DNA from 2 places in the Streptomyces sp. NPDC004838 genome. Region 2 is predicted to be linked to the other one. Evidence: riboswitches for the same ligand, from Rfam matches in the RefSeq annotation. Region 2 holds a riboswitch; the other holds the start of a gene.

Region 1 (5,089 bases), on a different contig from region 2:
GCCGCCCGGTGAGCCCTGTGAGCATGTCGAGTCCGGGCTCCAGCAGCGAGACGTCACCGCGGAACTTGTTGACGAGATACCCGGCGACCAGCCGCTGGTCCTCACGGCCGAGGAGCGCGGTGGTGCCGAAGAAGGAGGCGAAGACGCCGCCGCGGTCGATGTCCCCGACGACGAGCACCGGGAGGTTCCCGGCTCTCGCGATGCCCATGTTCACGAGGTCCGTACGCCGCAGATTGATCTCGGCCGGAGACCCGGCCCCCTCGCAGATCACGGCCTCGTACGTGCCCCGCAGCTCCTCCAGGCACTCCACGACGGTGGAGAGCAGCGCCTCCCGCCGACCGCCGCGCAGCCCCGTGCCGGGCGACGCGGCCGCCGCCCCCGGTCCCTGGCGCGTCGCGGGCTCGGCGCTTCCGAAGAATCCGCGCGCGCTCAACTCCCCGACGGGTCGGCCCAGCAGGACGACCTGGCTGCTGCGGTCGCTCCCCGGTTTCAGGAGTACGGGGTTCATCAGCGCGGTCGGCTCCACACGGGCGGCCTGCGCCTGCATGGCCTGGGCCCGCCCGATCTCCGCGCCGTCACGGGTCACGAAGGAGTTGAGGGACATGTTCTGTCCCTTGAACGGAGCCACTTTCACGCCCTGGCGTGCGAGCCAGCGGCAGATTCCCGCCGTGACCACGCTCTTGCCCGCGTCGGACGTCGTTCCGGCGATCAGCAGCCCGCCGCCCCGCCTGCGACCGGTCATCGGGTCCCTCCCCTCGTCGCCCTCGTCTGTGCGCTTCGCCCCGCGACCCGCTGGAGAAGCAGCCGGGCGGCGATGCTCGTGCCCAGCGCCAGCAGGCCCACCCGTCGCGACAGCCGGGCCGCCCGCTCGATGTCCCCGACGGCGACCGGGCGTCCACCGCCGTTGAGCACGGGCCGGTGCTCCACCCGCCCGCCGTACGAGAGCGTTCCCCCGAGCCGTACGCCGAGGGCTCCCGCGAACGACGCCTCGACGGGCCCGGCGTTCGGGCTCGGATGCCGGCGGCCGTCGGCGCGCCAGGCCCGGACCGCTCCTCGCGGGTCGTCGCCCGCGAGTGCGGCGAGTGCCGCCGTCAGCCGTGCGCCCGGCGCGCCGGTGAGGTCGTCGAGGCGTGCCGAGGCCCAGCCGAACCGCAGGTAGCGGGGCGACTTGTGTCCCACCATCGCGTCGAGCGTGTTGACGGCCCGGAAGCCCACCAGACCGGGCACGCCCGCCAGGGCGCCCCACACCAGCGCGCCGACCACGGCGTCGGAGGTGTTCTCGGCGACGGATTCGACGACGGCGCGGGCGATTCCGGGTCCGTCCAGGGACTTGGGATCGCGGCCGCACAGATGGGGAAGCCGCTCGCGGGCCGCCTCGATGTCACCCGCGGCGAGCGCGTCCGCGACGGCGCGGGCCTCGCGCACCAGGGACGTACCGCCCACGACGGTCCAGGTGGCCGCGGCGGTCAGCGCCACGGACGCGGCCGGAGCGCGGCGAGCGGCGCGCGAGAGGAACACGGCCCCCGCGGCCGCGCCCCCGGCGCAGACGAGGGTGTGCAGCGCGCCCCAGCCGCGGTGGTCACGCCACAGGACGCGCTCGACGGCGCCCGCGGACCTCCCGAACACGGCGACGGGATGTCCCCGGCGGGGATCGCCGAGCAGCAGGTCGCCGGTGAGGCCGAGGGTGGCGCCGTACGCGAATACTCGGTCGGCACGCATGGATCAGGCGGGTGTCTCGCCTCGGGGGGCCGGTGAAATCGGTGCTGTACTCAGTGCTCTGGGGGCAGGAGCTGAACCGCAGCCGCGCATGGCGAAATGTCCTCACTCAGGGTGTCCGCGCCCTGGTTCGACGTGACCGACGGTGAGAGTTCCTGGCTTCCGGGGGTGTTCCCCGGTCACAGTGGCGGGACCGCGCCGGATTCGCACCGGCTTCCTCTGTTTCCGTCGTGATGGCTCCGGCAGTCCACCACGCTCCGAGAACACCCGTCAACTCGCCCTTGACCTGCGAAGGGTCAGTGTGCTGAGCCCCACAGTCGGACGACGGCCGGGCCGGGCGCGTCAAGGGCGCCCGGCCCGGCCGGGTGGAACGTATGGCGGTGCGTGTGCGGGTCGCGCGACCTGTACAGCGGGGTGCGGGTGTGCGGGGTGCGGGGGGATCCGTACGTCAGGTGATGATCAGATAGATCCCGTACGCCACGGCCGCCGCGCAGAGCCCGAAGCAGGCGTACGCGCCGGTGCGCGCGAGGGCGGTGGAGCCGCCTCCGGCTTCCGTCGCCTCCTGCTTGCTGAGGGCCACCACGCCGACGGCGAAGAGGCCCACCACGACGACGGTCGAGACGAGGCTCACGCCGAAGACGGATCCGAGGGCTGCCCAGTCGATTTTCATTGCTGATCCGTCCTTACACCGCGGCCCGGCTCGCCGGACCCGCTTCGGGGGCCGAGGGAGCGGGGGACGGGATGGTGGTCTTGAGTTCGTCCTGGGCGATGGCGGCGTCGACGCCCGCGGGCCCGTCGCCGTGGTCGGTGTCGTTGACGTTGGTGTGGTCGACCACCTGACGGCGGGAGATCAGCCAGATCCAACCGCTCGACGCGACCAGGAAGACCGCGACGACCGCGACTCCCCAGTCGCCCTGCTTGGTCACGAACTCCGAGCCCGCGGCGACCAGCGCGGCGGCCGGCAGCGTCAGACCCCAGGCGACGAACATCCGGGTGGCGGTGGACCAGCGGACCACCCCGCCCTTGCGGCCGAGGCCCGCGCCCATCACGGCGCCGGAGCAGGAGTGCGTGGTGGAGAGCGAGAAGCCGAGGTTGGACGAGGCGAGGATGACGCTGGCCGCGCTGGTCTGGGCGGCGAAGCCCTGCTGCGGCTGGAGGTCGGTCAGGCCCTTGCCCATGGTCCGGATGATGCGCCAGCCGCCGAGGTAGGTGCCGAGCGCGATGGCGACGCCCGCGGAGACGATGACCCACATCGGGGGGTTGGAGCCGGGGGAGAGCACACCGCCGGCCACCAGGGCCAGCGTGATGATGCCCATCGTCTTCTGGGCGTCGTTGGTGCCGTGGGCGAGGGAGACCAGACCCGCCGAGGCGATCTGACCCGCCCGGTATCCCTTCTCGGTGCCCTTCGCGCCCGCCTTCTGGCCGATTCGGTACGTCAGCCGGGAGGCGAGGTACGCGGCGATGCCGGCGACCAGCGGGGCGGCGACGGCGGGGATCAGCACCTTGGTGACGACCGTGCCGCCGTTGACGCCGCTGATACCGACCGAGGCGATGGTCGCGCCTATCAGACCGCCCATGAGGGCGTGTGAACTGCTGGACGGCAGGCCGATCAGCCAGGTCGCCAGATTCCACAGGATGGCGCCGACGAGCGCCGCGAAGATGACTTCTGGGGTGATGCCTGACTCGTTGACGATGCCGCTGGAGATCGTCTTCGCGACCTCCACCGACAGGAACGCGCCGACGAGGTTGAGCACGGCGGACATGGCCACCGCGGTCTTGGGTTTCAGGGCGCCGGTCGAGATGGTCGTCGCCATCGCGTTGGCGGTGTCGTGGAAACCGTTCGTGAAATCGAACACGAGAGCTGTCACGATCACGATCGCGAGCAGCAGCGTGATGTGTTCCATTTACCCAGGCAATCTTTGGGGGTCAGTGGCTCGCTGAACGTAGGTAACCTGGGTGAACAGAAGATGAACTGAGACGGGACTTGGGGTGTCTCCAACCGGTTCTCGTCATTCCGTTTTCTCTCTCGCGGGGCCGGTTTTCCGGCTCCGGAGGCTCGAAGGGGGAGAGAAGCGGCTTTCATGCGGTTTTATGGTGATCTGCGTCACCGTGCCTCTGTTCACTTCTCTGATTCCGGTATCTGATACCGGGGCCCTCCGCGGCGGACCGTCCGCGGCGGTTCGCGCCGTCGCCGCACGCCGGTCGGCGGAACCGCCACGCCGTCCGGTTCGACGCCGTCCGGATCCCCGCTCCGGGGCCGGGGGCATCGCCCGCCGCCACCCGGACGGCGGCCCTCCACTGGCACCCCGGCGCCCGCGTGCCGACACTGGAACCGTGCGCCCGGCAACCGCGACGGCTACAGCCGTCACCACCCTGATAGGCATCGGCACGGCGGCGGTCGTGGCCGCCCGGTACGCGGGCGACGCCGCCCTCAAGGCGTCCCCGAGCCGCCCCCTGCCCGGCGACCCCCGGCTCACCGTGCACGGCACCGCGGCGGGCACGGTGACCCTCACCCGCAGCCTCGCCTCGCTGCGCCCCGGCACGTACGGCCTCGACGGCGACGGCGTCCACGCCGTCGTCGGCCCGGTGTTCGAGGGAGCCCCGCACGACGCCGACGCGGTCGTGCGCCGTCTGGAGCAGGTCGCCCACGGCAGCCTGGAGCCCGGCACCCGGGTACGGCTGACCCCGCGACTCCACCTCGGCAGCCCGGCCGACGCGCTCGGCATCGACCACGAGGACGTCGCCGTCCCCGGAGAACTCGGCCCCCTGCCGTCCTGGTTCGTGCCGGGCCCCCGCGATACCTGGGTGATCGCCGTGCACGGCCTCGGCGCCACCCGCGAACACCCCATGAACCTTCTGCCCTTCCTGCACGGCAGACGCGTGCCCGTGCTCGGCCTCGGCTACCGGGGCGACCCCGACGCGCCCCGTTCCCCCGACGGACTCGGGCACCTCGGCGACTCCGAGTGGCGCGATCTCGACGCCGCCCTCCGCTTCGCCGTACGGAACGGGGCCGCGCGCGTGGTCCTGTACGGCTGGTCCACCGGGGCCACCATGGCGCTGCACGCCGCCGCGGACTCGGTGCTGCGCGACCGGATCAGCGGCCTCGTCCTCGACTCGCCCGTCCTCGACAAGGCCGCCACCCTGCGCGCCCTGGCCGCCGCCCGCCACACCCCCGGACCCCTGCTCCCGCTCGCCGTGAGAGCGGCCCGGAGCAGAGCGGGACTGAACGGCGGCGGACCGCTCGCCCCGGACTGCGCGTACGCGGTCCGGGTGCCGACCCTGATCTTCCACGGCCCCGACGACACCGTCGCCCCCTGGGCGCCCTCCCGCGGACTCGCCGCAGGCCGCCCCGACCTCGTCACCCTCCACACCG
Region 2 (5,089 bases):
ACGTGCAGCCTGTCGCAGTAGTACGCGGCGAGGTTGAGGTCGTGCAGGGCGAGGAGGCTGGTGGTTCCCAGGGTCCGTATCAGGCCGAGGATCTCCAGCTGGTACCGGATGTCGAGGTGGTTGGTGGGTTCGTCGAGTACGAGGAGGGCGGGCCGCTGGACGAGGGCGCGGGCGACGAGGGCGCGCTGGCGTTCGCCGCCGGAGAGGGAGGGGAAGGCGCGGTCGGCGAGGTCGGTGATGGAGAGCCGGGCGAGCGCGTCGTCGGCCAGTGCGGCGTCGGCCGCGGTGTCGGCCTCCCAGAACCGTTTGTGCGGGGCGCGGCCCATGAGGACGATCTCGCGGACGGTCAGCTCGAACTCCGCGGCGCCGTCCTGCGGCACGGTCGCCACCCGCCGCGCGCGTTCCTTGGGGCCGAGGGCGGTGAGGTCGTCGCCGTCGAGGAGGGCCTGTCCGGCCGTGGGGCGCAGGGTTCCGTAGACGCAGCGCAGGAGGGTGGTCTTGCCGCTGCCGTTGGGGCCGACCAGGCCGACGGTCTCGCCGGGCCGGGCTTCGAGGTCGATGCCGCTGAGCAGCGTACGGCCGTCGGTGTCGTATCCCAGTCCGCGTACGGTCAGGGCCGCGCCGGGGCGCGCGGCGGCTTCGGGGGCGGTCACCGTGCGGCTCCTTCCACGGGCCGGGAGCGCATCAGCCAGAGGAAGAGCGGGCCGCCGATGAGTGCGGTGAGGACGCCGACCGGGATGTCCTGGGGTGCGGCGACGGTACGGGCGGCGAGGTCGGCGACGACGAGCGCGAGGGCTCCGCCGAGTGCCGCGACGGGGAGCAGGGCGCGGTGGGTGGCGCCGACGAGCAGCCGGGCGGCGTGCGGGACCATCAGGCCGATGAAGCCGACCGCGCCGCTCACGGCCACGAGGACGGCGGTGACGAAGGAGGCGAGGACGAAGACGGCGGCGCGGAAGCGGGCGACGTCGAGGCCGAGCACGGTGGCGTCTTCCTCCCCCACCAGCAGCAGGTCGAGCGGTCGGGCGAGGGCGAGCAGCAGCGGCAGGCCGAGGCCGAGGACCGCGGCGGGCAGCCAGAGGCTGTCCCAGCGGGCGCTGCCGAGGCCGCCGAGGGTCCAGTACAGGGCCTCGCGGAAGTGCTCGGGTCGGGCGGAGGCGATGAGGACGAGGGTGGTGAGGGCGGTGAGGATGTACGAGACGGTGACTCCGGCCAGGACCAGCCGGGTCCCGGTCATCGAGCCGTCGCGCCGGGCGAGCCAGTAGACGAGTGTCAGTGCGCCGAGCGCCCCGGCGAAGGCTCCGGCGGGCATGGCGACGGCGGTGGTGGCGCCGATGCCGAGGGTGAGGACGACGACGGCCCCGGTGGAGGCTCCGGAGGAGATCCCGAGGATGAAGGGGTCGGCGAGCCGGTTCCGTACGAGGGCCTGGAGGACGGCGCCCACGACGGCCAGGCCCGCGCCGACGATCGCCCCGAGCAGGACGCGGGGCAGCCGCACCTCCATGATGATCGTGCGGGTAGGGCTGGGTGCGGCGTCCGGGCGCAGGGCCTGGAGGACCTCGCCGGGCGGGATGTGTACGGAGCCGAGGGCGAGGCCCGCGACGATCGCCGCGGCGAGGGCGAGCAGCAGGCCGGTGGCGACGGTTCCGTACCGGAGCCGGGACGTGGTGGCGGGGGTCTTCGACGGGGCGGACCCGACGGGTCCGGGGCGCGGCGCGGCGGGCGGGGCGGGCGGGGGCTCGGAGGCGTGCGGGACGGGCGCGGCGGGCACAGGTCTCGACGGGGCAGGGCCGGCCGGGCCGGGCTCGGAAGCGGGCGCGAGCGCGGCTGACGGGGCGGACCCGACGGGTCCGGGGCGGGGTGCGGTGGGGCCGGAGACGTCGGCCCTGGACCGACCGGACCCGGACGCGGTGGGGCCGGACGGGCCCGCACCGGATGGGGACGCGGCGGACCCGACCGGGCCCGGACCGGGGCCGTCCGGTCCGGGCTTCGCGGCTGGGGTCCTCACCGCGCGAGCTGCGGGGCCAGCTTGGCGATGGCGTCGGGTGCTCTTACGCCGAGGACCGCGTCGGAGAGCGGCAGCACGGCGAACCGGCCGTTCCTGATCGCCGGTACGTCCCCCAGCGCCGGGTCGTCGAGCAGGCGCTTCTTCTTCTGTTCGACGGTGGTGGCGCCGTAGTCGTAGATGAGGACGACCTCCGGCTTGCGGGCCACGACCTCCTCCCAGGTCGCGTCCCCGAAGTTCTTGTCGAGGTCGGCGAAGACGTTGCGGCCGCCCGCGCGGGCGATCAGCTCGTTGCCTATGCCCTTGCCGCCCGCCGTGAACGCGGTCTTGTCGCCGCTGTCGTAGACGAAGACGGGTACGGGGGTGCGGTCCTTCAGTCCGGTCGCGGTCCCGGCGACCGAGGCGCGGGAGGCGTCGATCCACTTCCGGGCGCGGTCGCCGACGCCGAAGGTGCGGCCGATCTCCTCGACCTCGCGGTAGACGTCGTCCAGCGTCGTCCTGCCCTTGACGCAGTTCTCCACGTTGAGCCGGGTGTCGATGCCGGACTTCTTCAGCTCGTCGCGGGTGCGGCCGTCCTTGGCGTCGAAGGCGCTGGCGTAACCGCCGTACACGAAGTCGGGGTTGAGGGAGAGGAGCTTCTCCTTGGAGGGGTACTCCTTGGCCGCGACCGGCACCGAGGCGTACGCCTTCCGGTAGCGCGGCAGGACCTCGTCGTCGAGGTAGGCGGTGCCGACGAGGGACTTCTCCAGTCCGAGTTCCAGCATGATCTCGGTGACGTGCTGGTTCATGGTGACCGCGCGCTCGGGGGGCGCGTCGTAGGTCGTCCGTACGCCGCAGTTGTCGACGGTGTAGGGGAAACCCGACGAGGCTGACGAGGCTTTGGCGGCGGGCTTGTCGGCGGACGACGCGTCGGAACGGTCGTCTCCCGTACCGCAGGCGGTGAGCGGGAGCAGCAGCGCGGCGGCTGTGAGAGCGGCGGTGCGGGCCGGGCGGCGGGGGGACGGACGGCTGGATATCCGCCGGGAGACGCGGCTGTTCGTGCGCCGGGGCATGGGGCTGGGCATGCGGATGGCCTCCTCCGGGGATTTCCACGTCCCCTGGGTGGTGGGAGAAGGGCGGCCGGTCAGTTCCTGGCTGGCGAGCGGGGACGCGGGGGCGCGTCGGACGCTCGGTCACAGTGGCGGGACCGCGCCGGATTCACACCGGCTTCCTGGGTCCTGCCGCCCCTGTATGGAGTTGGGTCGGTCCGGGTCAGTATGCCTGGACGACCTTGACCTCTTCCTCGGTGACCTCGCCTTCGAGGATGCGGAACGAGCGGAACTGGAACGGGCCGGCGTCGTCCGCGTCCGCCGTGGAGACCAGGACGTAGTGCGCGCCGGGCTCGTTGGCGTAGGTGATGTCCGTACGGGAGGGGTATGCCTCGGTCGCGGTGTGCGAGTGGTAGATGATCACCGGCTCTTCGTCGTTGTCGTCCATCTCGCGGTAGAGCTTCAGCAGGTCCGCGGAGTCGAACTCGTAGAACGTGGGCGAGCGGGCCGCGTTGAGCATGGGGATGAAGCGCTCCGGGCGGTCGCTGCCCTCGGGGCCGGCGACGACGCCGCATGCCTCGTCGGGGTGGTCGGCGCGGGCGTGCGCGACGATCTGGTCGAACAGGGCCTGGGTGAGGGTCAGCATGCCGATCAGCATAATCAGCGGGCCGTCCCGTACCGGGGGGCGGTACGGGACGGCCGGTGGACCGGCCGGTCCCGGAAGGGCCGGCGGTCCGGTCCGCACGGGGGGTGGGTCAGGGCTTGGCGAACGCCGCGCCGCGCGGGTTCCTGGCCTTCAGTGTCAGATACGCCACGCCCATGATCAGCGCCCAGACGGGAGCGCAGTACAGAGAGATCCGCGCGTCCTCGTCGATGCCCATCAGCACGATGACCATGAGGATGAACAGAAGGGCGAACCAGCTGGTCCAGGGCGCGCCGGGGGCTTTGAAGGAGGAGTGCGGGAGTTCGCCGCGCTCGGCTCGGGCCCGGTAGCGGAGCTGGCTGACGAGGATCATGATCCAGGCCCACATGCCGGAGATGGTGGCGAACGACACGATCTTGTTGAACGCTTCGCCGGGCCACTGGTAGTTGATCCAGACGCCGATCAGCATCAGGCCCGCGGAGAAGGTGGTGCCGATCAGAGGGGTGCCGCGCTTGGTGAGCCGGGTGAAGAAGGCGGGGCCCTGGCTGTTGAGGGCGAGGTCGCGGAGCATCCGTCCGGTGGAGTACATGCCCGAGTTGCAGGACGACAGGGCCGCGGTGAGGACGACGAAGTTGACGATTCCCGCGCCGGCCTGGAGGCCCATGGTGTCGAAGGCGGCGACGAAGGGGGAGACGCCGGGCCGGAAGGTGGTCCACGAGACCACCGAGAGGATCATGATCAGCGCGCCCACGTAGAAGACCGCGATCCGCCACGGGACGGTGTTGACGGCCCTGGGGAGCGTCTTCTCCGGGTCCTTGGACTCCCCCGCCGTGACGCCGACGAGTTCGACGGCGAGGAAGGCGAACATCACGATCTGCAGGGTCATCAGGGTGCCGCCGATGCCCTTGGGGAAGAAGCCGCCGTCGGCCCAGAGGAGGGAGACGGACGCAGTGTCCCCGGCGTCGGAGAATCCGAGGGTGAGGATTCCGGCGCAGATGAGGATCATGCCGACGATCGCGGTGACCTTCACCATGGAGAACCAGAATTCGAGTTCGCCGAACAGCTTCACGGAGATCAGGTTCGCGCCGTAGAGGACGACGGTGAAGACGAGTGCGGAGACCCACTGCGGGATGTCGAACCAGTACGTCATATAGGCGGCCGCGGCGGTGACTTCGGTCATTCCGGTGACGACCCAGAAGAGCCAGTACGTCCAGCCGGTGACGAAGCCCGCGAAGGGGCCGATGAACTCGCGCGCGTACTCGGAGAACGAGCCCGACACCGGGCGGTACATGAGCAGTTCGCCCAGGGCCCGCATGATGAAGAAGATGACCAGGCCCGCGATGGCGTAGGCGAGAATGAGGCTGGGGCCGGCCTTGGAGATGCCCTTGCCCGCGCCGAGGAAGAGGCCGGTGCCGA

The links. A riboswitch is a leader RNA that binds a small molecule or an ion and turns the genes downstream of it on or off. The one in region 2 is predicted to bind cobalamin.
Region 1: linked by a shared signal. The riboswitch ahead of ACWEFL_RS30205 (cobalamin biosynthesis protein) and the one ahead of ACWEFL_RS13980 (ABC transporter substrate-binding protein) in region 2 are both predicted to bind cobalamin.

Annotation. Positions count from the first base shown of each region.
Region 1 is NZ_JBSGAW010000033.1:41,054-46,142, forward strand. Features, by position in the region: gene ACWEFL_RS30200 (cobyric acid synthase) at 1-742, opposite strand, end outside; gene ACWEFL_RS30205 (cobalamin biosynthesis protein) at 739-1,719, opposite strand; cobalamin riboswitch at 1,844-1,979, opposite strand; gene ACWEFL_RS30210 (hypothetical protein) at 2,165-2,386, opposite strand; gene ACWEFL_RS30215 (anion permease) at 2,400-3,620, opposite strand; gene ACWEFL_RS30220 (alpha/beta hydrolase) at 4,051-5,089, shown strand, end outside.
Region 2 is NZ_JBSGAW010000010.1:92,072-97,160, reverse strand. Features, by position in the region: gene ACWEFL_RS13990 (ABC transporter ATP-binding protein) at 1-653, opposite strand, end outside; gene ACWEFL_RS13985 (FecCD family ABC transporter permease) at 650-1,627, opposite strand; gene ACWEFL_RS13980 (ABC transporter substrate-binding protein) at 2,002-3,066, opposite strand; cobalamin riboswitch at 3,107-3,238, opposite strand; gene ACWEFL_RS13975 (Mov34/MPN/PAD-1 family protein) at 3,254-3,676, opposite strand; gene ACWEFL_RS13970 (amino acid permease) at 3,786-5,089, opposite strand, start outside.